4 regions of the Paenibacillus sp. IHBB 3054 genome follow, and region 4 is predicted to be linked to each of the others. Evidence: riboswitches for the same ligand, from Rfam matches in the RefSeq annotation. Region 4 holds a riboswitch; each other region holds the start of a gene.
The links. Region 4 has a riboswitch for cyclic di-AMP ahead of ACQ76X_RS18685 (hypothetical protein). Riboswitches for the same ligand answer to the same signal wherever they lie in the genome.
Positions count from the first base shown of each region.

Region 1: another riboswitch for cyclic di-AMP. It lies ahead of ACQ76X_RS32580 (C40 family peptidase); the one in region 4 lies ahead of ACQ76X_RS18685 (hypothetical protein).
Region 2: another riboswitch for cyclic di-AMP. It lies ahead of ACQ76X_RS30285 (ubiquitin-like domain-containing protein); the one in region 4 lies ahead of ACQ76X_RS18685 (hypothetical protein).
Region 3: another riboswitch for cyclic di-AMP. It lies ahead of ACQ76X_RS11045 (KamA family radical SAM protein); the one in region 4 lies ahead of ACQ76X_RS18685 (hypothetical protein).

Region 1 is NZ_JBOFBG010000052.1:15,798-23,320, forward strand. It holds gene ACQ76X_RS32560 (hypothetical protein) at 136-429, shown strand; gene ACQ76X_RS32565 (4a-hydroxytetrahydrobiopterin dehydratase) at 665-952, shown strand; gene ACQ76X_RS32570 (c-type cytochrome) at 1,057-1,413, opposite strand; gene ACQ76X_RS32575 (GNAT family N-acetyltransferase) at 1,520-2,026, opposite strand; gene ACQ76X_RS32580 (C40 family peptidase) at 2,260-2,751, opposite strand; cyclic di-AMP (ydaO/yuaA leader) riboswitch at 2,757-2,899, opposite strand; gene ACQ76X_RS32585 (C40 family peptidase) at 3,285-3,713, opposite strand; cyclic di-AMP (ydaO/yuaA leader) riboswitch at 3,771-3,909, opposite strand; gene ACQ76X_RS32590 (hypothetical protein) at 4,130-4,960, opposite strand; gene ACQ76X_RS32595 (M1 family metallopeptidase) at 4,972-6,999, opposite strand; gene ACQ76X_RS32600 (YwhD family protein) at 7,104-7,523, shown strand, end outside.
Region 2 is NZ_JBOFBG010000043.1:44,801-52,323, forward strand. It holds gene veg (biofilm formation stimulator Veg) at 1-14, opposite strand, end outside; gene yabG (sporulation peptidase YabG) at 305-1,204, opposite strand; gene rsmA (16S rRNA (adenine(1518)-N(6)/adenine(1519)-N(6))-dimethyltransferase RsmA) at 1,307-2,191, opposite strand; gene rnmV (ribonuclease M5) at 2,188-2,739, opposite strand; gene ACQ76X_RS30285 (ubiquitin-like domain-containing protein) at 2,892-4,052, opposite strand; cyclic di-AMP (ydaO/yuaA leader) riboswitch at 4,343-4,570, opposite strand; gene ACQ76X_RS30290 (TatD family hydrolase) at 4,769-5,539, opposite strand; gene ACQ76X_RS30295 (HD domain-containing protein) at 5,594-6,877, opposite strand; gene ACQ76X_RS30300 (AbrB/MazE/SpoVT family DNA-binding domain-containing protein) at 7,183-7,437, shown strand.
Region 3 is NZ_JBOFBG010000007.1:145,922-153,444, reverse strand. It holds gene ACQ76X_RS11060 (MarR family winged helix-turn-helix transcriptional regulator) at 1-209, shown strand, start outside; gene ACQ76X_RS11055 (mannitol-1-phosphate 5-dehydrogenase) at 404-1,612, opposite strand; gene ACQ76X_RS11050 (HAD family hydrolase) at 1,699-2,379, opposite strand; cyclic di-AMP (ydaO/yuaA leader) riboswitch at 2,811-2,949, shown strand; gene ACQ76X_RS11045 (KamA family radical SAM protein) at 3,081-4,217, shown strand; gene ACQ76X_RS11040 (helix-turn-helix transcriptional regulator) at 4,273-5,346, opposite strand; gene ACQ76X_RS11035 (class I SAM-dependent methyltransferase) at 5,476-6,207, shown strand; gene ACQ76X_RS11030 (saccharopine dehydrogenase family protein) at 6,204-7,325, shown strand; gene ACQ76X_RS11025 (HAMP domain-containing sensor histidine kinase) at 7,340-7,523, opposite strand, start outside.
Region 4 is NZ_JBOFBG010000017.1:27,741-35,263, forward strand. It holds gene ACQ76X_RS18670 (hypothetical protein) at 531-719, shown strand; gene ACQ76X_RS18675 (hypothetical protein) at 841-1,293, opposite strand; gene ACQ76X_RS18680 (hypothetical protein) at 1,322-1,831, opposite strand; cyclic di-AMP (ydaO/yuaA leader) riboswitch at 1,956-2,138, opposite strand; cyclic di-AMP (ydaO/yuaA leader) riboswitch at 2,559-2,747, shown strand; gene ACQ76X_RS18685 (hypothetical protein) at 2,854-3,270, shown strand; gene ACQ76X_RS18690 (glutaredoxin family protein) at 3,368-3,610, opposite strand; gene ytxJ (bacillithiol system redox-active protein YtxJ) at 3,607-3,933, opposite strand; gene ACQ76X_RS18700 (SDR family NAD(P)-dependent oxidoreductase) at 4,129-4,851, shown strand; gene ACQ76X_RS18705 (ThuA domain-containing protein) at 4,891-5,526, shown strand; gene ACQ76X_RS18710 (spore germination protein) at 5,664-7,427, shown strand; gene ACQ76X_RS18715 (spore germination protein) at 7,458-7,523, shown strand, end outside.

The DNA of each region.
Region 1 (7,523 bases), on a different contig from region 4:
CGGGACACCCTGCACGTAACCAAATCACGTATATTCTTATTTATCGTCAGCATTCCGTTTTTTGTGAAGTCATTTTTTCGGCTATAATGATAAGGTAAGTTATTATTCATCTGTGAAGAAAACGGAGTGATACACGTGGGTGTGAAACATGGCAGAGATTACAGCGAGATTCTTAGTGATTTGACGGAAGCAGTCGGACGTATTTCTGATGGGTATGTGTTTTTTGAGATGGAGCCGGATGAATGGCAGGAACTGCCGCAGGAATCCAAGCTGGAGGTATGGGAAGCGCTCGCAGAGGATCTATTCTACGCGCTGGGCAACGAGCCTGTTATTCAGGTAGGCAGTGGTGTGGTTATCTATGACAAGGAGACGCACCGTATCAATATTTTGCTGGGCGAAGAGGATTTGGCCTCGGTTGTACTCGTTTAGAGCAGCAGAACAGCAGAGTAACGGGAGGCCGGTTTGCCCCCTGTCTGCGGCCCGTGGTAAAATTGAAGATGCCGAGTACTATTTGCCGGGATCTTAGAATACATTAAACCGAAAAAAAGCCTTCATCCTGGCGCATCCCTTGGACTTTACCGAAGCTGAGGGATGTTTTGTTTAAAGGATATGGGGAGCTGGGCTGTACGGACTTTACGGCTAACTTAGTAAGGGAGGAAACAAATTGCATTTTACGGAGGAAGAGCTGCGTGAGCAGGTAAGTAAGCTGGAGGGCTGGAAGCTGGAGCCGAATATGATGGTGCGCAAATATATGTTTAATGAATATATGAAGGGTATCGCCTTTGTGGATGAGGTGGCTGCGATCTCGGAAGCCTTCGATCATCATCCGCATATCACAATTGATTACAAAACGGTGATTCTGCGCTTGTCCGCAAAAGAAGAGAGCGGGCTTGCCGCGCTAGAGTTCCGCCAGGCGCATGAATTTAACGAAGCTTTCGATAAAACGCGTTAGGCGCAGGAGAAACCGACCTATCATAGGAATGGATATAAAAAATGCCCGTGCAAGGATGCTCTGAATATCCTTTGTACGGGCATTCTGTATTTTTGAGGTCAGGTTTATTTCTTCTCTGCAAGCCACATGGCGACATTCGCAATCTCTTCGGGAGCGAGCTTATCCTTGAAAGACGGCATTTGGCCGCGTCCCTTCGTAACAATGGTGTAGATTTCTTCTGCGTTATGCTGGCCGCCTTCCTGCTGCAGACTAGGGCCTAGACCGCCCTGTAGCTGATCACCGTGGCAGGTAATGCAGCTTGCCTGTACAATCGCTTCGGCGCTTGCGGCATCCAGTGTGACTTGCGGCATCGTCGGGTTATTTTCTTCGGCGACCTCTGCTTTGCCGGGTAATGTGAACAAGAGCACTACCGCAAAGGCACAGGCTGCGAAAAACAAACCGCCCATGATCCATTTCTGCATCTTCATCCGTCCCCTCCATGTAAGCTGCTTCCTACATTATATAGGATGGTGAAGCGTTATCATAGCATTTGTGTCAAAAAAGTGGACGATTTCAACACTAAAATTTTCAATTTAATGGAACGTTATGTTGTTTATCATAGACCATGCAATAAAATGGCTTATTTCCGGTTGGAGTAAGGCGTTCATAAGTATCCGTGATCGTGAAGCCGCATTTTTGGTATGTTCGGATCGCCCGCTGGTTCCAGGTCAATACTTCCAAATCAATCTCCCGCTCGGGATAACGCTTCAGTGCGGCCTGAACGATGGCTTCCATGAAAATGTGGCCAAGACCGTGTCCGCAAAGTTCGGGGCGCATTCCAATACCCAGCCTGACCACACCCTCCATCGGAAACAACTGCGCAAAGCCGCAAAGGATGCCTTGCTCGTTGACCACGGAAACATACTGGTCTCTGCGTAGCTCTGGATCGCCAAATTCAATGCCAAGCGCCTCCATTTGGGACCAAGGCATCCATTCGTAAATATTATAAGGCGTTTTGTAATTCCATGCGGCGATGTCTTCGGCATGACTGATCTCCATGGGAACCACATGGAATGTAACGGGGGAGCTAATCATAAGGCCAACGACCTCCTTTCATGGGGAGCAACAGCACTAGCTATACCTAATTATATCCATAACTGGCCTGATTCGACTCAGAAATTTTCTGAAATATTTTATGAAATGGAGGAAATTTGGGGAGATTTATGTTTTGCGGATATTGAGAGGGGTAAGTAATTTTATAGACAAAAAAAACAGGCCCCCTCCAGATTTCGGCAAAAATCATGGAAGAGAGCCCATTTTACGACAACTTATTGTACATCATCATTGTCTTGGGAATCAGAAGTAACGGATTGGTAAGCATCTGTACTCATGATCCGTTTGGCGCCAACGTAGCGGTTGACGTAGTAGCTGTCACTCATCGTGCTGATGGTTACACCACGGGAGGATGAAGCATGTGCGAATTTGCCCTCACCGACATAAACGCCGACATGGGATACACCTTTACCGCTTGTATTATAAAATACAAGATCTCCCGCTCTCAGATCGTCCCGGGAAATGGCAGTACCCATTTGGTATTGGGAACCGGATTGGTGTGGCAGATTGATACCGATCTTATCAAAAACGTACATTGTAAATCCGGAGCAATCAAAGCCGTTGGTCGATACACCGCCGGATACGTATTTACTTCCGATGGCCTTGTCGATGACTTTATCCATTTTGGAATCCGCGAAAGCGCTTCCTGCTCCGATGGTAAGCATAATGGAAAAGCTTAGTACTGCTGCTGCTAGCTTCTTCTTCAAAAGTGAATACCCCTTCCAAATGCCTACGAGGTTAGCTTAAGGGTTCGGTTGAAGGTCCCCTATGACCCCTCTGTGAATAGGAGGTCAATTCACCCAAAATCGGTTCCCCCGTTTCCCTAATGGTTAGGGAACTCGGCACGACTGTTGATTAGGATTAGCTTGTTAACCAATACATGACAAAACCTTTGTAAAACCCGATCGAATAATTACAAAAATGTTACTAAAAACTCACTGCGATAATTGTAACAAAGACTTCGCCACTTGGCAATCACTTAAAACATATTAATGCATAATATTTGCACTTTTTAAGAGTTATTTTTGCTTTTAAGGTCTTATCTTTACGCGCTGAGTAAGCTTTATCTTAGATTTGTTGGGATTTTTAGTAAAAAGGTGTTTCACAGACCTCAAATACGTGTTAAAGGTAGAATAAGGAAGATAAAAAGGAAAAACCCGGAAATGATTACGGCAATAATCAGTTTCCGGATTTCTATAAGTTACAATTATTTATTGGAGGATGAAATGCCTGAGGGATGTCAATCGTAAGCGATAGCTTTGTAAGCTGTTGTGCTCATTACTCGTTTGGCTCCAACGTAGCGGTTGGCCCAGTAGGATTGACTCATTGAACTGATAGTTACACCACGGGATGAAGAGGATTGGGCGAATTTTCCGTTGCCGACATAAATGCCGACATGGGAGACTCCATTGCCAAGGGTATTGAAGAATACCAGGTCGCCGGAACGGAGGTTATTCCGTGATACGGCGGTTCCAACGCTGAATTGTGCTTTGGAAGTGCGGGGCAAGGTAAGGCCAACATTCTTAAATACATATTTGGTGAATCCAGAACAATCAAAGCCGGCAGTGCTTATGCCTCCGGTTTTATACGTCGTTCCCAGTGTTTTTGTAATAACAGTATCCATTCTGGAGTCGGCGAAAGCGCTCCCTGCTCCAAGTGTGAGCACCATCACCAGCCCTAATGCTGCTGCGGTGCATTTCTTCTTAAAATTATGACTTCTCAAAAGATGTACTCCTTCCAAGGCCTGCGAGGTTAGCTTAAGGATTCGGTAGAAGGTTCCCCTATGACCCCTCTAAAGCGAGATCAATTCACCCAAAATATGGTTCCCCCACTTCCCGGTGCCGGGAATTTGGCGTTTTATGCACCGAAACAGTGACGTATCGACAAGGTTAAATGCTTAAAGGCACATTCATTTGCTTCAAATTAGTTTCAAAAGATTACAAAGTTGTTACTACTGGTACAGGCATCATTGTACCAGAGGATTTACAGTTTTGCAAATACCCTAAATCACGTTGTAACCAAAAGAAGAGTCCCGCCCTTTATCTGGGGCAGTGACTCTTCTATTATGCCAAGGGACTGGCGTAATTATTGTGGAAATGTTTTGCTGCACCAAAGGTGGTACTGCCCCGCTATGCTCCACATTTTGAACAGCGTTGAGGGAAGCGGTGAAAATTGCCGGAACAGCAGTGCGGGCAGACCTGGACAGAAGAGTGCGGTCACTCCGGAGAGCAGCAGCAGGAGCAGTCCGCCGGCGCCGAACAGTGCAGATATACAGGTGGAAGGGAGGATTACCCTCAGGCCAACCAGCAAGGAAGAGAACATGCCTGTTCCTCCGGTGTAGCCAAACTGCATGTACAGCAGCAGAATGCGGATCAGGTAGAAGTACAGGAGCCAGGCCAGAACATAAGGAACCAGTCGCAGCAGCAGGGTATAATCGAGAATACCGCTGAGGAGAAGCCCGTACATTTTGGGGAGAAGCCAATACAGCGGCGCTGCGGCCAGAAGCCATTCGGCTAGACTGAACAGCAGTACGGGGAGTCCGTGAAGCTTCATTCCGGGAAAAAAGAACATTCCCCGCTCCCCTTTGCGCTCCTGGTGCAGCTCATGCAGCAGCCCTGCACGGATAAAGGGGGAGCATAGCAGCCGTAGCGCTGACAGGGCCAGCAGCAGCCAGAGCCAGCGCAGCACCCCGGGATCTGTGCCCAGTGCAGTCTGTCCTTCGATATAATACAGCAATCTGCCTATTCCGCTGCCGCCGGCGTGTGTATCGGGATAACGGAGCAGCACCGGGATGAGGGCTGACCTGACGAATCTGTACAGGAAATAGCCCCAAAGCAGCCGATAGATAAAAAGCAGGATCAGAATATAAAATTGCTCTTTCATGCTGTACCAGCCGCGGGTTATCGATCTTTTCACAATCCTTCACCTCACCAGACAAGAGTTCCGAGCAGGGTTTCAAGCAGCTTCGTTGCACTAAGTGTCCAGCGGGAGAGCGTCTTTCGCTCCAGCTCCGCCAGTCTAAAATTGTTGAGATGCTTACTCTCCAGCAGAATGGAGTGCTCCGGATCAATCTCTGCGGACAAAAGAGGCGCTTTGTAGGCTAGCTGAAAGGTGGTTTCCTTCTCTTTCCCATTCCAAAATTGCTGGACGGTATAGCCATCCAGGAAGGTGAACTTTATGAGGACGTCACCATACTGATTTCCTTTATTGCTGACCGCTACTGAACTTTCGTAACGGGCATTGTCATCGCCGCCCTCTTTTTTAGGGTCAGAGGTTTTAATATGATCAATGGAAAAATCCGGAGAACCGCCGCTGTATACATATTGGTCGAAGTAGGCTTGCCAGGATTTTTTGGTCACCTTCTCCACGATTTTCTGGAAGTCGGCGGTAGAAGGATGCCGGAAGCGGAACTTACGGGTATAGGCTGCCATTATGGCATCCATCGTCTTGGTTCCAACCTGCTGTTCGATATCCTTCAGCACCAGCTTGCCGCGGATGTACACATTCCGGGCATAGGAATCGGCAGGAGTGTATTTCCAGGTTTCCAGGTCAAGCGGCTGGGAGGATGTCACCAGGCTGGCCTGCAGGACATGATTGGATGATACCCCATACTCCTGCTCCATCAGCCTGTCTTCGGCGTAGGAAGTGAAGCTTTCGTCCAGCCAGGCCTCCTCGAATTCATTGCTGGCCAGCATCCCGTAGAAATATTGATGGCCGATCTCATGAATGACGGTGCGCTCCAAAGAGGTGCCTGGAGAAGCCTCGGCCGCGCCAAAAGCAGTAACCAGCGTGGGATATTCCATCCCGCCGGCGCCGTTGCCCTCTTTGGGAGGTACGACGATGGATAATGTAGAGTAAGGATAAGGTCCGTACCATTTGCTGAAGTTGGTCAGGGCGGCCTTCGCTGCCTGGAAATAACGCTCCTGCAGATGTTTATGCAGCGGGTCCAGATAAAGCTTGATTCTCACACCCGGTACACGGTCTGTAGAGAAGGCCTCCTCGGCCACCACAAAGTCCGGGGAAGCAGCCCAGGCGAAGTCATGCACATCATCCGCATAAAATTGGTACACCTTCTGATCCTGCTTCAGCTTGGCGCTCTTGACCGGGAACCCGCTTGCGCCAACGATATAATTGGGGGGGACGGAGATGGTTACATTGTAGATACCGAAATCGCTGTAAAATTCGGATGTCCCGTGATATTGGTGCAGATTCCAGCCTTCCTCTTGTACACCCCGGGTACCGGCAGGTTCATAGACGCTCAGTTTGGGAAACCATTGCCCGGCCATCACGAAATTGCCGGCGGAACCCATGCGGGCGAATATTTTGGGCAGCTTAACTTCAAACTGGACTTTAAGCGTAACACTCTCCCCTCCGTTAACCGGTTGCGGGAGATGCACCTTTACGAGTGTCTTGTCATTGACATTGCCATCATCAGGCTGCACGTATTGCAGCCGCTGCATGAGCGAGACTCCCTCCGTAGTCCGGAGGTCGGTCAGGGTCATACTGCCAAATCCGTTCGCTGGCATGGCATCACCCCGGAGTTCGCCTCCAGATTCTTTCATAAACGTTGTGTCTTCAGAAGCAAATGCGTTTGGATAGAGATGAAAGTAGAGTTCTTGTACCGGTTTTAGGCCCGGGTGAGTCCAGGTCACCGTCTCTGAGGCTCTTAGAGAGGTGGTGTCCGGCAGCAGCTGCACGTCGATATGATACTCCACTACCCGCTGGCTTAACGCCTCCGAGACCGGAAGGGGAGTGCTCTCGGGAAGAACGGGCTGCACGGCTTTGGGCTTAGGCAGGGCAGCGGGGGACTTGGCCTCTTTTTGAACAGCAGCAGTTAGAACGGCAGGGCTGTGCTCTGCACCATACCCTGAAAGGCCCCCTATTCCCACTCCCAGCAGGGTGAGGGCGGACAGGGCCGCAAAGACGATAACGTACCTTAATGACAGTGGCTTCATACTGTGATTCCTCCCGTGACAAGCATCTACGGGATGTATATGTTTGCATTCGCCGCATTATTAGCTAAAATTAAATTATTAGTGAAAGGGAAGGATGTGCACTTGTGGATAACATACAACCGGAGGGCAAGAAACAGATTGCCTTAAATATTGTGAATGCCAAGAGCAAACATAAAGGCTTCGGCGCAGGCTCCATTGATTTGAACAATGTATCGCCCGTTATTATTGACGGCGGTGAAGCAGTTATCGATATCGGTGCCATGCATGCCAAGAGTAAGGTAGAGAAGGGGATTAAGTTCTCCATGAACCGCGAGGATGTGCCGGCAGGCAGACAGGTCTGGGTTGTATGGGTAGCCGTAGACCGTACGGCGGAGGGCCAGTTCTTCGGGGGCATTACCGCTTGCGAGATGTGGATTGATACAGAGGCACGGCGCGGCTGGAAAATTCTTGCCGATCATGTGAACAAGCTGGATGCTGCCCTGAAGCGGAAGATCATTCTGGAGGGGCTCGGTACAGTGGAGAGA
Region 2 (7,523 bases), on a different contig from region 4:
GCGTTATTAGCCATTACCTGACGACCACCTCTTTCCTTGTCCATTATACAACTTTTCACAAACATTGTCAAAGCAAATAAATAATTATAGATGATGCCAAAATAGTTGTCAACGGAATTTTTTTGGAACGAAAGGGTGCCGACCGAGGTGCCTTGTTATCGGTAATAATATACCGGAGGCTGTCGCCGCTTATACGGCTTCCACAACAAAAAAAGGAAAAGAAAAGCGTTATGCTTATCCTTTCCTTTTTTTATTCCTGCCATTCTGGAAAATTATTGCGTACGGCCTTTCCGGGCCCACGATACTATATCGCCGACGGGGTAACTTTCAGCGCGGAAAGATTCTGCAGGCGAGGCATTCCGATCCGGAAGCTGCCGCGTGTCTCTATCCCGCCCATTCCCTGGTTGCCGCTGATGGTATGATTCAGTACATCGCCTAGACTCACAGTGTCACGGATCGAGGTAAAAGAGGCTTTGGCCGCTATATAGACCGGATCCAGCGCATGAATCAGGATTCTCCCCGGCGAACTGGCAAAATTGGCCCCCGCCCCCAGCAGTGCCTCAAAATGCGACTGACAGGCTCCCGCCACAATAGTCAGGGCATCAAAATTCCGTTCATATTCCCTTGCAACCCCAATAGCTGCCACAAAGTTCTGCGAATTTTTGTAGCTGCTGAGACTGTAGAGATCATAAGTATGCGGCTGTTTCAGCACCCCGTCGTGGCCAGTAATAACTACGATATCCGGACGCACACGGGGCAGAAGCCGGTATAACGTCTCCGCCATTTTGGACTCATGAACATGATGTCCTTCTGCGGGAATCCGCAGCTGTTCATACAAGCTAAGACTTTTGTTCAAATAAAGCGCATCGCCGTCCAAATGCAGCACTTTTCCCGGCACCTCGAAATAAGCCGCCTCCTTGGGGGATTGCGGCCAGCCTCCGGCAACAGTCTCTCCGCTGCGCTGGCTCTGTTCCTGACGGTCCTTACGCAACCTTGTCAATGATTCCTTCGCTTTGATCTGTGCCTGCTGTCCCCGTTCTGTAATACGGGTAGGCGGCACTTGAACCAAGTCGTCCAGGGGAGCATCCGCCAACAGGCGGAATTCTGTGCCTTTGATTACGGCTCCACTCTGCACGATGTTCTCCACCCGGAAAGTTACATCTCCACCATAAGATTTGCGAACGACCAAGTCTCCTAAATTCATGACAACACCACCTCTACCCCCATCGTATGGGCAAAGGTCATGGTTGGTTCTTAAACAGCCACATTTTCAAAAGATAAAGCGCGATGTTTCACGCTACATACTCTAGGCGATTCCTGCCGCCAGCAGCACAGCGCTAAGCCGGGCGTACTCCGCAATACTCAGCGTCTCCCCGCGGCGGGTTGGTTCTATGCCAGCCTCAGCCAGCAGCGCCTCCAGGCGCTCACGGCCTTCTCCCGGGAAGAAGCGGGCCTTGAGATTGTTCGCTATTGTCTTGCGCCGCTGGGTGAAGGAAGCCTGGACCACTTCAAAGAAATGCTTCTCATCAGCCACATCAACCGGAGGACGTTCTCTGACCTTCAGCCGGATTACAGCAGATTCCACATTCGGCTGCGGGATGAAGACCGTACGCGGCACAATACAGACCAGCTCAGGCTCACTGTAGTACTGCACGGCTATGCTGAGGCTTCCATATTCTTTGCCGCCCGGAGAGGCCGCCATACGCTCAGCAACCTCCTTCTGGATCATTACCACGATATTATCCAGCGGAAGTTTCTCCTCCAGCAGTTTCATCAGTATAGGGGTTGTCACATAATACGGCAGGTTGGCAACCACACTTACTTTGTCGACGGTTGCAAAATCCTCTGTGAACAGTTCCTGCAAGTTTACCTTCAGCACATCATCATTGCGGATTTTGACATGCGGGTATGGAGACAATACATCCCGAAGAATTGGGATCAGTCTGCGGTCGATCTCTACAGCAGTCACCGCACCCGCAGCCATGGCCAGCCGTTCAGTAAGCGCTCCGATACCCGGACCAATCTCCAGGGCGCCCGCAGAGTCGGTTAATTCTGCTGCGTCCACAATTTTATCAAGGATATTCTGGTCGATCAGAAAGTTCTGTCCCAGGCTTTTTTTGAACGAAAAACCGTAGCGCTGAATAATTTCTTTGGTCCGTACTGGCGATGAGATCTTGTTATTGCCACTCATGAAGTAATGCCTCCCTGATCAATTTGTGCGAGAGCTCCGGAGAATTCTTCCCGCGTGATGCCAAACATAGCCAGCCGCTTGTACAGCTGTTTGCCGTTGCAATACCCGATGCCGAGCACGTTGCCCAGCGCCATCCTGCGCTCAGCCGCTCTCGGATGCACCAGCATGCCAGCCGCCATAAGATCCTCCAGCCCAATTAGGGCAGGGGCCCCTTCAAAGGAGGTATGTACATGCTGCAGCGCATGACGGATCGCTTCCGGTGATGCATTCTCAACACCGATATCCCCTTTGCGTGTAGCATCCTTCTCCGGGATGAATGCATGCTTGCAGCCTGGCACCTTGGAGGAGACAATCTTGCGGATGCGTTCGCCGGCATGATCGGGATCCGTAAGGATGATCACGCCTCTGCGTTCCATTGCTAGGGCTATCTTGGTGATAACCTTGCGGTCTACCGCTGAACCGCCAGTCTCTATCGTATCGGCCTCCACCGCCCGCTTGACGGCAACCGTATCACTCTTGCCTTCCACCACAATTAATTCCTTAATCATACACGTTGCTCCTTCCTGTAAAACACAAAAAGAAGAGGATTCGCTCCCCTTCTTTTTGGCTAAAGAATGTATAAGTGATGAGCGGCAGCCCGTTCTGTCAGTGCTACCCTCACTATAGCTTATAAACCGTTAATTTGCAAAAACGGACCACGTTAATTCAGCTCCGGCTTCACTGGACCGATCACATAAATGGTCCGGGACTTGCGGCCGAAATTACGGGCATGGCTCAGTGAATCGTAATAAACATCCAACTTGTTGCCTTTGATGGCACCGCCGGTATCCTCTGCTCGGCGAAACCCTAATCCCTCAATGTACACCCACCAGCCGATAGGAATTACATTCGGGTCCACAGCTATTGTCCGGCCTTCTGTTACACGTGTGCCAGAAGCCGTGCGGGTCCCAATGCCTGGTTCTTCTGAAGAATAGGCTGTCATCGACACATTTTTGATCATCTTCTTGTATTGGAAATCTACGCCTGCCTTGTGCACGACGTTACTGCTTTTTGCGGAAACTTTGGTTGTTTTGGATGCCGTACTTTTTTTGGAAGTTGTCACAGCAGCTACAACGGGCTTTGGCAGGGGTTTCGTACCAACATAAACAATTTTATGTTTGGTAACCGTCTGTACTTCCTTGCCAATCATGCGCATAGAGACCAGTTCTCCATCTTGGTAGACCTTCTCGATATGCTGGACCATGACGCCTGGTGCGCCTAACTGTGCCACTTTTACGGTTCCCTTGTTCAGGGAAGGATCTGAGGTCTTAATGACCTGGAATGGCAAATTTTGCTTCCGCTCTACAACCTGCTTGTTGATGCGGACAATTTTAATTCCCATGCCAGCCGATACTGTGGTGTCAAGCGAAGGATATATCTTGTCATTGCTCTCCAGGCTTAAACCCAGTTTGCTAATGGCGTCACCGATAGTGTCTTCGGTGGTGTACAGCGTTTTTGTTGCTCCATCCGCAGTGAGACTAAACTTCTGCGCACGATTGATCACGACACGGTCGCCGTCCTGTATCTCATCACTAAGGCCAATAGATAATTCATCATGCGGCTGCAGCGAAATTTGTTCCTTAGCCAGCACATCACTGAGCAGCGCTTCGCGCGTTTCCAGCGTCTGTGCTTTCCCGTCTATTACTAAAAATATCTCTTTCTTGCTCTGACCGTGTACGTACAGCAGAATGAGCAGCGCGATAACGATTGATACCGCACCTGCAAGCGAAAGTAAGCGAGGATTCACTTGCTTCCACCGTAATGCGAAAGACCTGCTGGATGATTGCGAATCATGGGATACTTCTGGTTGGAATACGCCCACTCTCTCCATCCTCCTTACATAGCCCCGTCGTCAAGTTGTATATCAAGGTGACTGTATCATTGCTGACGAAACTAGGTTTGAGATTGCAACAGGATACGCCCGCATTGCTTCAGCGTTTCCTGCTCATGGATCGCCTGCCCGGCATAATTACTCCAGATACCTGTTATATAACAGTATGCTGGGAACATTCGCATTATTCAAAACAAAAAAAGCCCAAAAAAGAGTTCACAGAGGACTCTTTCGTGGCTTCTCCGGATGTCAGAATACGCGGGAATGTTTATGCACGAGGTTTCCTCTCTTACTTGCGCTTACGGGGTTAGCTGTCGGGTTCGGGCATAAGAGAGACGCCCTATCTTAGGTCACCCGCTCACGGCGGTTGCCCTCAAATTCACCCCAAAGACCACGTGAAGAAATCAAATAAATTCTGCGGCATTTCTGTGTTGTACTCTATGTACGGACATGCGGCAGGCATTATTGGTTCCCCCGTTCTCCATACGGAGACTCAGCGAGACGATCCATGATTCAGTGACTGTCACAGTAACAACAGCTCACTGCACTGAAAAGATGATATCCTGTTTTGATGCATGTTGTAAAGGACGATTCAACCACGTTTACGCAAAAAAATGATTAAAATATTGTAATATTCAGCCGTTTTTAAATTAAAAAAGTTTAATATATCGGCTATACTTCATTTTTCACCGCTTTTACTCCCGATTTCAGACAATCCCAAATCGTTCCAGTGCGTTCGCATACGTAATTTCCGCCAATTCCTGTAAATCAATCCCTTTTATTTCCGCAGCAGCCTCTGCTACTAATCTCACATGTGCGCTCTCATTTCGCTTGCCCCGGAAAGGGTGCGGTGTCAAATAAGGCGAGTCCGTTTCAATCAGCAGCCGGTCCAGCGGAGTCTGGGCCAGCACCTCTTTTGGCACTCTGGCATTCTTGAATGTAATCGGTCCGCCGAAGGACAGGTGAAAGCCTAAATCCAGGCACATTTTGGCTATTTCCCAGCTGCCGGAGAAGGAGTGCATCACCCCGCCTATTTCATCAGCCTTCTCTTCACGGAGAATCCGCACCACATCTTCATGAGCATCACGGTTATGAATGCAAATCGGCATTTTCAGCTCACGGGCTAGTCCGATTTGTTTGCGGAACACTTCATGCTGTACCTCTTTGGGAGAGGTATCCCAATAGTAATCCAACCCAATTTCTCCGATGGCGACTACTTTTTTATGACTGCACAGTGAGGCGATCCACTCGAGATCACCGTCCCTCATGTCAATGGCATCCTGCGGATGCCAGCCTACGGCTGCATAGATATAATCATAGGTTTCAGCAAGCTTCATGGTTGTTGGGATTGTTTCCCTGTTAAAGCCAATATTAATCATTTTGGTAACTCCTGCCTCGAGCGCATTGGCGATTACCTTTTCGCGGTCCTCGTCGAATTGTGGAGCATCCAGATGGGTGTGAGTGTCGAACAATTGCATGTTACATCCCCTTTTCTGTCATAATTTCTATGATGAATTCCAAGTATTTTTGGATTACTTTGCAAAGATTTCTGCGATTGAAGAAGGCAGCATTGGAAGGGCTTTCTGCAGCTTATCCTGTGGAAAATACAGGTGATAACGGCCGCGGTGAATTCCGCTGATGGAGCGTACGATATCTGAAACTTCAGAGATCTCCCTCAGTTTGTCATGGCGGTCAAGCAGCAGAATTTGCTTGCTGTCAAAGCCTTGTCCCGCACGAAACACATCATAGGGCAAATCTGTCGGAAAATCAATTTCCAGATCATAATCAGCATCTAGCCCTGCCACGGCAAAGCTGCGGCGTATTTCGTCAATCGTCTCGGAATCAAGGTTCTCCATCTCTACATATTTATACAGTTTACGATGAATAAACCGGCTGCACAAGTCGCTTAACAATTCATCCTTCTCCAAAGTCCACTGCATGAAGGCGGTCTGGATCATAGCTTCGTCCAGCAGCAGATATTGCTCCACCGTAACCTCTCCGCGGAACAAATCACCTAAAGGATCAATCATGAACCGGAATTCATAACCGCTCTGGTACAGCTCTTTGGCTCTGCGGAAAATTTGCCGCAAAATGATTTCAGAACTGCGTGTGACCGGGTGAAAATATACCTGCCAGTACATTTGATACCGCGACATTAAGTAATCCTCGATGGCGTGCATCCCTGACTCCTTAACCACTACCCTTCCATGGTACGGGCGCAGCATTCTTAGGATCCTGTCAATATCAATCGTCCCATAGTTTACTCCCGTGTAGTATGCATCGCGGAGCAGATAATCCATGCGGTCAGCATCCAGAGGCCCGGACACCAAATTGACTACAATTTCATGCTCATAAGTTTTGGAGATTACCGAAGCTACCTTGCCGGGAAAATCCTCTGCCACATCCCGCAGAATCGCGGTGATCTCCGTGTTCTCCAGAATGATCCGGCAGGTCCAATCTTCATGGTTCATTTCAAAGGCTTCTTCTATAGAATGGGAGAACGGGCCATGCCCCAAATCATGCAGCAGCGCTGCACATAGAGTGAGCAGGCTCTCCTCCGGCATCCAATCCTTATACCCGCTTCGCTCGAACTGCGAAATGATGCGGCGTGTAATTTCGTAGACACCAAGGGAATGTGAAAATCGGCTATGCTCTGCACCATGGAAGGTTAGATAGGAGGTGCCAAGCTGACGGATGCGCCGCAGACGCTGAAACTCCTTGGTATTGATCAATCGCCAGATAATTGTGTCCTGCACGTGAATATAGTTATGAACCGGATCTTTGAAAACCTTCTCTTCTGTCAGCGGTTGCTTCATGTGTTCAACTCCTTCGAATAATATAATTAGAAATTAGAGGTAATAGGTAGTATAATAATGAATTATGTCGTACTTTGTCGAACTGTGTCATTTTAACTTTTTACAAATCGACAATTTAAATTTATCTGCATTTGTATGAATTTATGTGTAATGTAGGCGATATAAAAGTTTTATTTAAAAATTCCTTAAAATTAGCCTCAAAAAAGGTTGACTGTTTTGGGAATGGTTGGTATTATAAATATCATAAAACGGTGAACAATGTCGAATAATGACGCTTTTGAACATTGAGAGGAGCAACGATTGTAATGATGAAATCAACAGGAATTGTAAGAAAAGTAGATGAGCTTGGACGGGTTGTTATTCCGATCGAATTGCGCCGTACACTGGGCATTGGAGAAAAAGATGCGCTCGAAATTTACGTGGACGGTGAGCGGATCATGCTTAAAAAATACGAGCCAGCTTGCATTTTCTGCGGCAATGCTGAGAATGTAACCTATTTCAAAGGAAAAATTGTTTGTCATGAATGCATTTCTGCTATCCCTACCCCTGTGACAAACTAGAACAAATAGGTTATAATAGGAACTAATCAATTTGTTAATTCTAACCTTTTTATATCTCCTTGGCCTCCCGTTGATGCGGGAGGTAT
Region 3 (7,523 bases), on a different contig from region 4:
GCAAAGTGATTATTGTCCCGTTGTATGAGAATAAAGAAGAGGTAAGCAGCACCTACCTCAAGCTTCACTCGGAAATGCTGAACCTTGCTTCCTCGTATACGGCAGAAGAGCTTGAACTCATTACGCAATTTTTGGGCAAGGCAAGTATGGTTCTGGAAGACCAGATTTATCGGCTTAGCTCTGCTACACTCAGCAAGCCCTCTTCCTGAATCCTCTGCTGCCACAAGTGGAAACGGCTTCGCCGTCTTCAAAAGGACGATATCCAGCGGTCGAATGGCCCCGGGATATCGTCCTTTTTTTCACATGCGGGATTGCTGCAAAAGCCATCTTTGCTTATTAAAACGGCAGGCCGGCATAAGCATTATGACTCGGACTATCGTTGATATGCGAATTTTCGGACAGCTTAACTGCGAAGAATTTGCACCATGGATTCAAAGCCGCTGCTGGCCAGATGAGGATGTCTCAAGCAGGCTCTCCGGTATGTCTTGAGGATTTCGCCGTGAAGCGGATGTTCGGCCGGAACCCCTAACCGGGAGGCAAGCACTGCGCTTAAACCGGCAGTCCGAATTTCTTCCTGGAGAAGCACGGCTTCCTGATCATTAGGGTCGTCGAAGAGAAGTGCGGAAGTAATGGCTGACACCAGATACGAGGTCTCTAGACCAAGCTCATGGGCAAGCATGGCAGGCCGGAGCAACCGGTCATTTGGCGAAAGCTTGCGAAGCGGGGAACGGGCTACGCGCGATATTTTATCGTTGAAGTTCGGGTTGATGAACCGGTCCATGATCTTATTGATATATCTGTCGTGCGCCGCAGGATCAAAACCATATAAATGGACCAGCAGCGCGCCGGTCTCCTGCAGTACTCCGCGGACACGGTCCCTAATTCCGGGGTCGGACATCGCCTCCTGAATGCTGGAGCAGCCCTCCAGGTAACCAAAATACGCTGCGCTGCAATGCCCGGTATTCACCGTAAACAGCTTCCGTTCAAGATAGGAATCGAGGGAGTCTACATAATGGACGCCTTTGATTTCCGTATAATCAGCGATTAATTCGCTGCGGGGAATGACCCATTCACTGAACGGCTCCACTACGATTTCCAGCGGATCTTTATGCGTCTGTACTGGAACGATGCGATCCACCATAACATCGGGGAAGGCGACACAGCGGTCTGCACGCCCCTTTAAAGGCTGCTTTAAATGGCGGTAGACCAGATTTTTAAGCTTTTGGCTGCTCCCCACGCCATTCTCACAGGCAATAATATGAAGCGGCTTCGGATAGGCGTTGCTGTTTAGCCTGTTCTCGATACCCTGCGCGATGGCTCCGGCAATGTCTTTCAGCGCTGTTAGCCCGACCGCTGTCGTCACGATCTCAGCCTCTGCTACAGCTTGGGCCACCTGTTCCTGATCCTTCAGATGAAGGGCGGTTACATTCTCCACAATAAAGCGGTCCCGCTCATCATTGGCAAGGGTAACGGGATAGCGCCCCCGTTCCTGCAGCTGAGCGATTCTCAGCTTATTTCTTCCGACAAAACAAACCTCATAACCGGAGTCTGACAGCACTGGACCGATAAATCCCCGGCCAATATTGCCCGCTCCAAAATGTACGGCTCTCAAATCGGTGTCCCCCTTAAGTAATTTCAACTCTTTATAATTTCACGAATTATAGTTGTTATACGCAGAAATTAGTACACTGTAGTGTTTTATACCTGCACACCAGAGATTTCGAAGCAGCTCCGGGAAATTACGTGATCGAAGTCCAGAAGACTCAGACTTTCGGTCTGATGATGCGGCATATCAAATTCAAGAAAGCGGGTAATGGCATTCGGGATCACCACACAGAACATTCCGGCCGCAGCTGCAGCTCTTGCGCCGTTTGGCGAATCCTCGATAGCGACTGCCTCATGTGGTTTAATGTCAAGAGAGGACATGACCTGGTTATACAACTCCGGATCAGGCTTCACCTTCTCCACATGATCGGAGGTGCGGATGCTCTCGAAATAATCGCGTATGCCCAGCAGCTCCAAATGCCGTTCCACCCAGTCCATAGAGGAGCTGGAAGCAAGGCCAATCCGCAGTCCGGCGTCCTTGGCAGCATCCAGATATTGCTGAATTCCCGGCCGCATCTGTTCGAGCTCCATCAGCTTGCTATGCCTCTGCTGGACCGCTGTTCTGAATGCCCTCCGGTCAATAGGCAGCTTAAGGTCAGTCATCAAATATTCGTAGGGGTCAAAGCTGTTATCACTGGTGCCTATGCAGACAGAATACTGTTCCAGCGACAGGTCTACCCCATGCTCTCCATAGGCTTCTCTAAAAGCAGTAAACCAAGCCGTTTCCGTGTCGATAATTGTTCCGTCAAAATCAAATATAATCCCTTTGATCAAATCAACCATCTCCCTCGCAGTAGTCCGGTAAGCTAAGCTCACACAAAAGTGTGCAATTTGCCTCCAAAAATGCTTCCGGCTGGCGTCTGTCTGTAAAAACCATAACAAAGGTTTTCTGGCCGCGTCAACCGAGGCAGCTTATCTTCCATCATATGAGGACGGTTACAATTGTACAAAAACGAAACCGGGACAAGCCTAAAAAAAACGCTTTCCCGTTCGCTCCTGTTTGCACCAAAAAAACAAAAAAAACCTTTCTGTACAAGGGATTTCGCCTTTCTATGCCTTGCACCCGGGACTCTGCGTATGATGCGTTTCAAGAAGACCGGCAATCCCACAACAAAAAAATTTTCTACTCTGCTGATTTTGGCTTGGTCCCGTATGCCTTGCCGCGGGCAAGTTTAGCTTTGACTTTTCAAAACTTTCCGGGTTATACTTTATCTACGCTTAATTTCCAGCCTTTGGGCAGGAAAGCGGGGGAACCAGTCTTTTGGGGCGAATCATTCACAGAATGTAGGGTACCATCTTACCCGAGTCCGTCAGCTAACCTCGTCAGTAGTGGATGGGTCTGCTTTTTTAGGTATATTCATAACCAGAGACCCTTGCTAAGGGTCTCTTTTTTGTATTCTCATGACCCTGCTGGCAGCAGTTTGGCTATCGACCTCAAGGCTCCCTTTCTTCTCACACTATGAGACCAAGGAGAGATGCAAGTGCAAAAGGTAAGGTACATAACGGATATCAACAAGGTTGCCATGCTGTCTGAAACGGAGAAAGAAAAGCTGAAGGAGATCACCGACAAATTTGCCTTTCGGGTCAATGACTATTATCTGTCGCTCATCGACTGGGACGACCCGGGTGATCCGATCCGCAGGCTCGTCATTCCAAGTGAAGGTGAACTTGCGGAGTACGGCTGCTGGGATGCATCCGATGAGGGAATGAATTATGTAGTACCGGGATGTCAGCACAAATACAGAACAACGGCCCTTCTGATTGTCTCCGAGGTGTGTGGAGCTTACTGCCGCTACTGCTTCCGCAAGCGCCTGTTCCGCAATGATGTGAAGGAAGCACAAACCGATGTGGCTCCGGGCTTGGAATACATCAGGAATCATCCAGAGATCAATAATGTGCTGCTTACCGGCGGAGACAGCCTGATTCTCTCTACCTCCAAGCTGCGCTTCATCATCGAAAGTCTGAGATCCATTGACCATGTGAAGATTATCCGGCTGGGCTCCAAAATCCCCGTATTTAATCCCATGCGCATTTATCAGGACGAAGAACTGCTGGAACTAATCCGTACCTATTCATCGGAGGACAAACGCATTTACGTCATGGCGCATATTAATCATCCCAGAGAAATAACGCCCGAAGCCAAACAAGCATTCAGAGCACTCCATCATGCTGGGGCAATCGTGGTTAATCAAACGCCGGTGCTGAAAGGCATCAACGATGATCCGGCGGTACTCGGAGAACTGCTCGACCGGCTGTCCTGGGCCGGAGTCACTCCCTATTATTTCTTCGTGAACCGGCCCATTGCCGGCAACCGCGAGTTCGTTCTGCCGCTGGAGCGTGTCTACAACATTGTTGAGGAAGCCAAGGCCAGAACCTCAGGTCTGGGTAAAAGAGTCCGTCTATCCATGAGCCACTCCTCCGGTAAAATCGAGATACTGGCGATTGAAGACGGCAAGGCCTATCTGAAATACCATCAGTCCAGAGCGCAGGAGTACGGCAAATTTATGATCCTGGAATGTCCACCGGATGCGGAATGGTTCGATGATCTTCCCGGCAGCGAGAAGCACTGGACCCATCCTGCTTCCACTTCCCAGATCCCGCAGCTCCTATAAAAGCCAGCACAGTCCCCTTGTATCAGCATCGGGACTGTTTAGCGTGCTTACCGGTTTATTCCATCCCCTGTGAGAACAGCTTGCTGATGAGCGCTCTCCGGCTGGATACGCCAGTCTTTGAGAAGATCGATTTCAGGTGATCCTGTACGGTGTACGCAGAAATATGCAGCGACTCCGCCAGCTCCTTGGTAGATAATCCGCGGGAGAGCATTTCGGCCAGCTGCTTCTCCCTGGCGGTCAGCTGGCAGGCATCGGCCAGCAGCCGGAAGATCTCCGAGGACTTGGCATAGACAAAGGCAACGGCCAGCTCCGTCTTCCCGCCGCTTCCTTCAAGCCTGCTGGCCGTAACTGTCAAGTATGCCCCATCCTCGACACGCAGGCATAATTTCGCCTTCGAAGGTAACCCTCCTGGTTCCGTATTCTCGCCAAGTGCCCGCAGGCATACGGCGTTGACCGGCCGGGGAAGAACTCCGTGATCCAACCGTTCCAGCTGCTGCAGACGGTTCATCCAATATTGGGCCGCACTATTCGCGCTGACCGGAAGCAGCTGGTCCGTCAGAATCATGATTCCACTGTCCTCCGGTGCGGTATCCATCCGTCCCAGAGGGGGCTCAGAGGCATAGCTGCGGAGTGCGCCGGCAATCAACGGAACAACAGATGCGATCACCGCACACTCCCGCTCCTGAAAAGGAGGTTCGTGCTGTGACCGGAACAAGGTTAAGAACCCCCAGCAGCCACCGCCTTCAACCAGCGCAGCCCGGAGCTCGTCTCCCAGGCCCGCAGGCTGGAGTACGTTTCGGTAACGTTCACTCCGCTCGGGCTGCCCTTCCGTTACACCGCTTAAACAGGCGACCGGCACTGCCTCAGCGGCCAACTGCTCATATTTCATATAATCCTCATGCAGATATTCATATTCAAACAGCTGCGGGTGCAGATCCTCAAGACCCTGCTCTGTGATCGCCCCGGTGGACAGCAGCGTATGCGGGTCCACGGTAGTGCAGCAGGCAGCGGTAAACGGAATGTACTGCCGCAGCTTGGAGATTACCGCCTCCCTGTATTGCGGCGATGTCATTCTCATCTCCTGCCGGTTGATTTCCAGCATCCTCAAGCCTTTTAGAACCTCGCTCATCCTGATGTCCTTTCCAAATCCCACATATGTGGGATAGCCTATTCCGTGTTTAATCCTGATAATCAGTAATAATTCTTATTATATATCAGGAGAACTCACATTCAAGCTATAGAGACAGGAGCAGATATCATGCAAGAGAAACATTTACATCATGCCAGAGACTGGGAGCATCCCGATGTTCAGCATTACGAGACAACAATCGCTGCAAAAATACCGGGGTATCCACTGCTCTATGACATCATGGAGCAATTGCTGAGTGCACAACTCGGCGGTGAAACTCCGGCAGACCTGCTGATTGTCGGGGCCGGAGGCGGACAAGAATTGATAACCCTCGGCGCTCAGCATGAGCACTGGCGGCTCACTGGCATTGATCTGTCAACGGCAATGCTTGAGCTTGCCCGGCAGCGGATGCAGCGCACGGAGCTGGCCGCTGAAATCACTCTCCAGCAAAGCACGGTTGATGAACTGGACAAGAACAAGCTGTTTGACGCCGCCACATGCATGCTGGTGCTTCACTTTGTCAAGGAAACCCGACAGAAGCAGCGGATGCTGGAAGAAATCCATAGCCGGCTTCAGGAGGGAGCGATACTGGTTGTGGCAACCTTAAGCGGGGACGTCCGTTCTATCCCCGGGTCCTTGCCGCTAAATGCCTGGAAAAACCACATGCTGGCAGGCGGGATTTCCGGGCAGGAATGCGAATGGTTCGAGCATTCCATCGGTGAAACTTCCTTCCCCATTCCGGAACATGAACTTCTAGCGTTGCTGTCAAGCAGCGGGTTCTCCGGCGTCACCCGCTTTTTCAGCTCCTATCTGATTGATGGCTGGTTCGCTGTGAAGCACGGAAAAGAGGTTGCGAAATGAAAACAGATATAGTGGTTGTCGGCGGGTATGGCCATGTCGGCGCAGAAATTTGCCGGCTTCTGGGAGAACAGCATCCTGGAGTGGTATATGCGGCGGGACGAAGCCTGGAACGTGCGGAACAATTCTGCAGGACGACAGACGGCAAAGTGAAGCCGCTGCGGCTTAGTGTGGGAGAAGCGATAGATGGAGAACTTCTGAAGCGGACCAAGCTGGTGGTCATGTGCCTGGATCAGCAGGATACCTCGTTTGCGGAGGCTTGTCTGCGCAGCGGAACCCATTATGTCGATGTGTCGGCAAATGGGGAATACTTCCGGCTGCTTCAGAGCCTGGGAGACACAGCAGCCGGGCTCAAGGGTACAGCTGTTCTAAGCGTGGGGCTTGCCCCCGGCTTAACCAATCTGCTATCCCTCAAAGCGGTGAATGAACTGGATACACGTGAGCGCATCGACATCTCCATCATGCTGGGTCTGGGCGACAGTCACGGCCAAGCTGCCCTGGAATGGACGGTTGATAGTCTCGGTTCTGCCTTTGAGCGTGTGGAGCAAGGACGCAAGGTTGCCGCAAGAAGCTTCACGGAACGCAAGCAGGTGAATTTCGGAGGTACGCCGGGAACGCGCAAGACTTACCTTTTCCCTTTTTCCGATCAGCAGATCCTGCCCTATACCTTGAAAGTCCCTTCCGTCGCTACACGTTTATGCTTTGATTCCCGGGCGGCCACCTCCGGCATCGCTCTTATGCGGAAAATCGGCTTAACCGCCCTCTTCCGCAACAAAGTCATCCGCAAGTTCACGGTCCAGGCTTTCGGCAAACTTCGGCTGGGTTCAGAACAATATGCCGTCAAAGTCGATGCTTATGGTGTTCGGGGCGGTAAAGTTGTTGTCATGGAAGCCGGTATCGAAGGAATGCGGGAATCCGCAATCACCGCCAGAGTGGCCGCCGGGGTTGCACTGAGTGTATATGAGGAAACCCATCCGGCGGGAATACATCATATTGAACAGCTGTTCAAGCTTCAGGCAAACGGTACGCAGCTCTCCTTGAGTTCAGCAGCCGGGGCTTCCGGCAGAGCCGATTATCCCCTTGACGGGCTTACGTTCTGGTCCGGTGTCCGCTCGCAGTAAGAGGTTCCCGATCTTTATCCTCTTGGCAATTCAATGAGGAATGTCGAGCCCTGGCCCGGCTTGCTGCTCACAATAATCCGTCCCCCGCACAGGTCGACAATCCGTTTGGCCAAAGGCAGTCCGAGCCCGTTCCCGTAAGAAGCCCGTGCTTTATCGCCCTGGTAGAACTTTTCAAAGATATGCCGCTGCACCTCCGGG
Region 4 (7,523 bases):
GAATACACTTTCCGGACGCACACACGCCTTCGGAAGAAGAGCGAATTCTCTGAAACACCGAAACGTAAGCCTCCACCAAAAAAACTACCTAGTGGCGAAATGCCTTTCTCCGCGTGTGGTCAGAAAATAGTACTGTACCCATGATTCCTTAGGGCATACAGCAGCAGGTTTTGGCGGGGAAGCGGTTTGAAGACACGCCCTAATGAAAGTGTGAATTATCCTATTGTTGGACAATGCGTGTCCTGATCCTGTAAACGTACATTTTTTATGGAAATAAGAGTAAAGGAAATGTGAATAAGTGGATAATGATCAATTGAATTATAAATAATACGTTGCGCGTTAAGAGAATGAATCAGGATCTTGTCCGACAAACACCCAGTATATCAAGGGTTTATTTGGAGATTTGAGTTGCGAAAATTGAGTGAGTTATTAATGGGATTTTATTGGTGTTTTTGACACGACTTCAGTTCAGAGCCAAACTGGATCAGTGGAGGTTTATGGTGTATGTTATTTAATAAGGAGTGGTAATCTTGAAAAAAAACAATCAAATCCCCGCGATGCTCGCAGCTTCAATTCTGCTGATTCTGCTCAGCAGCATGCTTAAGCCGGAGGGCTCTACTCTGCTGGGTGTGCTGCAGACGTTAATGCTCGGAGTGGGCTTGCTGGGCTGCTGTACAGCGGCCTGGAGATTCGCCAAAGGCGGCAAGGGCAAGAGCTGAGTATAAATAGAAAAGGCCGCGGCACTATGCTGCGGCTTTTTCGTGCGCTTCGACAAGTTGCCCATTACATCAGCGGAGATAAGAGAGGGGTCCACAGTGGTTCTTTAATCTATGTGAGCAGCTATACAACAAATAAGTTTGCTTCAGGCCGCAACGTTTCCAACCGGCACATTTGCTCGCGCACATGTCTCAGCCGGGTTTTCAGCACAGGCACGCTTTGCTCAAGAATGGTGCTGATTGCCGGCAGGGGCAGCAGCATTCCGTACCATAACACCTGCACAATCTGATCCTCCCAGGCTAATCCATTGGAAACAAAGAGGCTGCACTCCTCCGCAGCCCGGGAGCACTGCTGAATGCACTCCCGGTAGGCAACCAGAGAGAAAGGCTGCGGGATGAAATCATCATGAAGGTACCGGGTATAAAGCTCAGTGAAGGTCTTCATCGCAGTCTTTTCCGCAACGGCACCCTCTCCCAGCAGCAGACTGGTGAGTGCATAAATATTTCCGGTGTTCTTTTGGACATATTCCGCAAACTCGCTGGCAGCTGTCCATTCCGGGGATAATGGGTCTGGCATGTCTTCACGTTCCTTCCTGAATAAGAAGTTATAAGATGGAGAAATAAGCGATGGATCTGTCCATTAGCTCGGCTATGTCCGGTTCCTGCCAGCTGCCTTTATGCAGCAGGGAACTTGAAGGTTTATAGTACATCCGTCTGAAGGGGGGCGTACCGCCGGCCCCAGCTGTACGGGAATAGGGGACCATCTGCAGATGTGACGTGACGACCTTGCCTTGCAGCTTGGCTTTTAAATCCAGCAGGGCCGTTTGCACGATTTCTTGCTGACCCGGCTCCCACTGCGCACCTAGCTGCTGTACAATTTCGATGGCTTCTTCCAGCCTGTGATTGCGTATACTTCTCAGGAAGCTGCTCCATTTAATGACGTCAAAATGATCGCCTTCCGCAGACAGTATCCCCGCTCCCCAGCTGCACCCAGCCTTGCACGTAAGCTTCAGCACACCATACCGGCACTTGCCGGATGACTCCGTGGCATGATGGAATGGCCAGGGGGCATCGAATACAAACACTTCTATACGTAACAGCCTGCGCTGGTTCATTTCGTTTTCCCTCCTACCCATTTATAAGCTGCAGACTCCGCACAAAAAACCGCAGCAGAGGAGGACCTCTGCTGCGGTTTTGGTACAGGCTTAAATACACCTGGCGCAAAAACGTGGCGGATCAAGGTTCTCTCTAGTCGCTTACGGGGTTAGCTGTCGGATTCGGACGGTGAGAGTCGCCCTACCTAATGAGACCACAGTCTCCTTCGGATTCACCCCAAGAAAGATTCTTATCTTCCAGTTAAGGCCCTGCGGGCCTGATGGTTCCCCCGTTTCCCGCATTGCGGGAATTCAGCGTTCATATCGCATTTCATGCATTGGATTCAAACCGAATCATACCTTTTCGCATGAGCTTTGTAAAAAGAAAAAAACATTCTTCTGAGCCGATTTTCAGGGGATTCTGGCAAAAGAAACGATAAGAAGTGCTAAAAGGGTGTTTATCAACGCTTTTCGGCTTTTTATCTCGTGCATACGACTGCTTTTGAATTAGGGTGATCAGAGCACAAAAGGCAATTTGCTCAACATCGGGTGAATAAAATCACAACGCTGAATGCTTTTTCGCAAATCGTTGATAAGCCGAGTAAATAAGAGGAATGATGAGATTGAGGCTTAAGTAAGCGCTACCTGATCTGGATTGGGTTTACTAAATGCATTATTTTGGCAGGTTTGGCGGTTTACAAGGTAGTGATTGCCAGAGTATGATTACTTCTGTTTACTACACAATCGAATACGCAGTCCGCTTAATTTCCGTTATGGAAAGCGGGGGAACCAACAATCGGCAGCCGATGTGAGAGTCGGAGCCGGTTATGGGGTGAATCCTGTGAAAGTGCGAGAGAATGCTCGCATGGATACAGGTAGGGCGACTCTCACTGCCCGAATCCGACAGCTAACCTCGTAAGCGTATTAGAGAGGATGAGCACAATGTGACCGCTAATTGGACCACAGAGGGAATTCCTTTGTGGTTTTTTGCTGTGTTCGTACGGGCAAATGAAAGGAAGTCCTAAGCCGGAGGAGAGGAAGATATGGCGAATTCGGAAGAATATGTACTCATTAACGCTCCGACTAAAGCGGGGGAGCATTTTATCAAAATCTTAAAGTTTAGAGGCTACAAGATCGCAGGAATCGCCAACAATGCGGCGGAGAAGCGGCGTCTGGAGGAGCTGGGAATCGAGGTCAATCTTGTGGTGGATACACATCATCAGAATACATGGTTCCGCCCCTCTTTTCCGGTAGGCAGAGTATTTCTGTTCGAGAGCAGTGTGACCTTATGCTGCCGGTATATCCAGATGTGCCGGACCTGGACGACAAAGCCAATATACGTAATTACGACTTCGATGAATCCCAGACTGGTCTATAAAGGACTTGGAGCGGATTCCGTCATCTATTCCCACAGCGGAAATGTCTCTTTTCTGGCGGATGTCTCAACGAATCCAGGATAAGGCCAAATAAAAGGGCAAATAAAAGGCATCCCCTGGACAGAGGTCCAAGGAGATGCCTTTTTCAAAATATAAGCATTTATATGCCTCACGCTATGAATTATTCAGCGGTTGCTCCAATAAGCTCCTTAAGTTCGGAAACGTTGAAGCCTTTGACTGCGCGGCCTTCGTACACAGTAACAGGCACACCCATGAAGCCCAGCTTCTCGACTTCTTCCTGATACACTGTACTTGTCATAACATCACGCACCTCGAAGCTAACGTCTTGCTCGGTCAGCCACTGTTTCACTTGATTACAGTCGCTGCATCCTGTGGTGGAATAGACAATTACCGGCTGGCTCATTGGCTCACAGCTGCCTTGATGGCATCCCGGGTGATTTTCCAATGGGAGGTGTTCCAACGGACTTCGCCGTCTTCCAACAGGAAGATCTGCGGAGATTCATGCTTGATCCCGAAATCTTCGGCAATCTGATTGGATAGCGGACGGTCTTCAATCACATGGACAATGGCAGCAGGAGTCTCGGAGCCTTGCGTATAGGCTGTGAATTCCTCGTTGGCCTTGGCGCTGATCGGGCAGGTAGTGCTATGCTTGAAAAGCAGTTTTTTACCTGGTTGCGCAACATATTGCTGCAGTTCTTCCAGAGTATGAAGTTGTTGGATAGACATCGGTATCTCACCTTCCTATAAGTACTTGTAACTACGATTGTAACATAGTTCAAAATTAAATCAAAAGGAAGTTAGAGCACCCCTTTCAGCGGAATTACAGTCCCATGAAGGACGTTGAAAAAACGTGACTGCCATGCTAATGTGAGAGAGGTGCTGCGTGTATCCTGAAGAATCGTAAAGGGTGTGTCCATAATCATGAAAAGGGTTGCTTTTGTTACCGGTGCTGACCGTGGTTTAGGTTTTTTTCTGGCAAGCTGGCTTCTAGAGAACAAATATTCCGTATTTGCCGGTCAGTATATGAAGGAGTCGGAATCGCTGGACGCACTGAAAAAGCAGTACCCGGACCGATTAACTCTGATCCCGCTGGATATCGGCGACCGTGAGAGTGTCAAGCAAGCGGCACGTAGCATTTCGGGCAGTACCGCTCATGTTGATATGATTATCAATAATGCCGGTATTATTCATAGAGCTGATGATGCCACGATGCTTGTTGATATGGACGATGAAGCCATGGCTCACATTTATAATGTAAACACGCTTGGTTCTTTGAGGGTCAGTAATGAATTGATGGGCCTGTTGATGCAGAGCAAGCAGAAATTGATTGTTAATATCTCCTCAGAAGCCGGAAGCATTGGCCGGAACAAACGGATTAATATGTACGGATACTGTATGTCCAAAGCGGCGCTTAATATGCAGTCCTCCCTGTTGCACAACCATTTGAAGGTGATGGGCGGGCAGGTTATGGTCTTTCACCCCGGCTGGCTGCAGTCCTATATGAATGGTGAGAAGGCTCTGGAGGCACCTATTCCTCCTGAAGAGTCGGCGCGCAAGATTATGAATATCGTGCAGGAGCACAAGAAGTATATGGGTGAGGAGCCGGCTTATCTCGACCTGGACGGCAATGCCTGGCCCTGGTAACTATACACTAAGAGAAGCAGGAAGAGAGGCGGGAAGAACATGTCTGAATGGAAAGCACTTGCACTTGGCAGCTACAGTGAGGTGAAATACCATCCTTTTGCCGGTGTGGATCATGAGATTAAGCACATTCTGTCACCTGATCTGCAGGTGGAGGCTTCCGAAGATTACAGTCTCCTGAACAAAGACAACCTTGAGGGATTGAAGCTGCTTATCGCCTATACCGAATTTTCCGATCAGACAATAGCCCCGGAGCAAAGTGCCGCTTTGCTGTCTTATGTAGCGGGGGGCGGAGGTCTGCTCGTTGTACATAACGGAATCTCCCTGCAGCGGAATCAGGAGCTGGGCGCCATGCTGGGCGCACATTTCACCCATCATCCGGAATACACCTCCCTGCATATGAAAATACCGGCACACGGGCATCCCATTATGCAGGGGATTAGCGAGTTCGTCATCGAGGACGAGCCGTACTACTTTGAAATGCACCCTTATTTTGAGACAACTGTGCTGGCAGAGTACCTTCATGAAGGGGCCATGCGTCAGGCAGCCTGGTGCCATGAGTTCGGACTTGGCCGTGTAGTTTATCTGATGCCGGGGCATCATTTGCCTTCCTTCTCGGTAGAGCCGTTCCGCCAAATGATCCGCCGAGGCGGAATGTGGGCAGCCGGGCTGCTGTAACCTCCTGCATTGAATTGTTTTCGCACACCATAACAGCTGTATGTTCCCCAAGAGGGGCATGCAGCTGTTTTTTTTGATGTATGAATGTTCCAGCTTCGGTCAAAATAGGGTTACGAATAAAAAGGGGGACGCATGGAATGTGGAAGATGCTATGGGATCTTGTGCCCGGCTGGAAGGTGCTGTTTCAAGGTTTTGTCATCTTCGTCGTTCCGGTCGTCTTAACCCGCCTAATGATCTGGCTCCGAATGAAAGAGGGCAAGGCGAGCACCCGGGGTATGCGGGCTGAAGGTAAAAAAGGCGGGGGTGTTCCAAGCTCCGAAGATACGGGGGAGGCGGATCAGACCAGCATCGCTGTGCAGAATAAAAAATCCGCCACAGCCGCCCCCCCTGCTCTAAACAACGCTGAACAGGCCGCTCCATCCATGACCTATACCGGAGAGTTCCACCGCGATGTACAGTCCTTCAGGGAGATAAGTGCCGATATGTCCGACGTCAATGTCAGAGAGCTGCGCATCGGAAGCCTGGAAATCAAGGCCGCGCTGTTTTTTGTAGATGGACTTACGGACAAAGAGGGTATGGACCAGAACATCCTGATGCCGTTGATGAACACGGTGCGGCCCTTTGAAGGCATGACCGCAGCCCCGCCAGCAGAGATATTGAAAGGGATTATCGTGCACAAGGTAGTACAGGTCTCGGAAATTGAATATACCGACCAGCTGAGACTCTCGCTGCAAAAGGTATTGTTCGGCTCTGCGGTATTGCTGATTGAAGGAATGACAGAGGTTTTTATACTGGGTACTCCGAAAGGCAACACAAGAAGTGTGGAGGAGCCGATATCGGAGGCGCTTCTGCGCGGTCCGCGGCTGGGTTTCAATGAAACGCTCAGTGATAATACGGCGATGCTGCGCAGACACGGGCAGAGCACGGAGCTGGCCATGATTTCTTTTACCGTGGGAGAGCGAATTGAGAAGGAACTGGTGCTGACCTATCTCAAAGGCGTCGCCAACGATGAGCTGATTAAGGAAATCATCCGGAGAATCAAGACGATCAATATAGATGATGTCCAGGAATCGGGATATTTGGAACAACTCATGGAAGACAACTACCTCAGCCCCTTTCAGCAGATCCAGAACACAGAACGCCCGGACCGGGTCATGGCGGCGCTGTTGGAGGGAAGAGCGGCCATTCTTCTGGACGGCACGCCGTTTGCACTGCTAATGCCGACTACCTTCGGAATGCTGCTGCAATCACCGGAGGATTATTATGACCGCTGGTTTTCGGGTTCACTATTGCGGCTCCTGCGCTTTTTTGCCGCATCAGTCTCGCTGTTTGCTCCGGCGCTCTACATCTCTTTTCTCTCGTTTCATCCCGGGCTGATTCCTACCAAACTGGCGATCTCAATCATCAGCTCCCGGCAGGGCGTCCCCTTTGCTACATTAATTGAAGCGCTGATTATGGAAATCTCTATCGAAATATTGCGTGAGGCCGGCCTGCGCCTGCCCAAACCCATTGGACCGGCCATGGGCATTGTCGGGGGTCTGATTATCGGCCAGGCGGCGGTAGAGGCGGGGATTGTCAGTCCGATTCTGGTCATTGTCGTTGCGGTTACAGCGATCTCCTCTTTCTCGGTTCCCATGTACAGTGCGGGGATTACCTTGCGCTTTCTCCGTTTCCTGGCGATGTTTTTCGCTGCTGTATTCGGGCTTTACGGTGTCGTTATGTTTTTCCTCCTGCTCAGCAGCCATTTGATTAAGCTGAAAAGCTTCGGGGTTCCCTACTTAAGCATGGTTACTCCCTACAGGATGAGCGATTTGCGCGATTTCATTATCCGCATCCCCCTGCAATTGATGAAGCGCCGTCCTGCATTGCTGCAGCCCAAGGATCCAATACGTAAAAAATAAACCACAACTCAGGAGATCGAGGTGAGAACCATGAATGCGAAAGTACAGGATAGCATCACGACGAGCCAAGCGACCATTATTATGGTCAATTACATC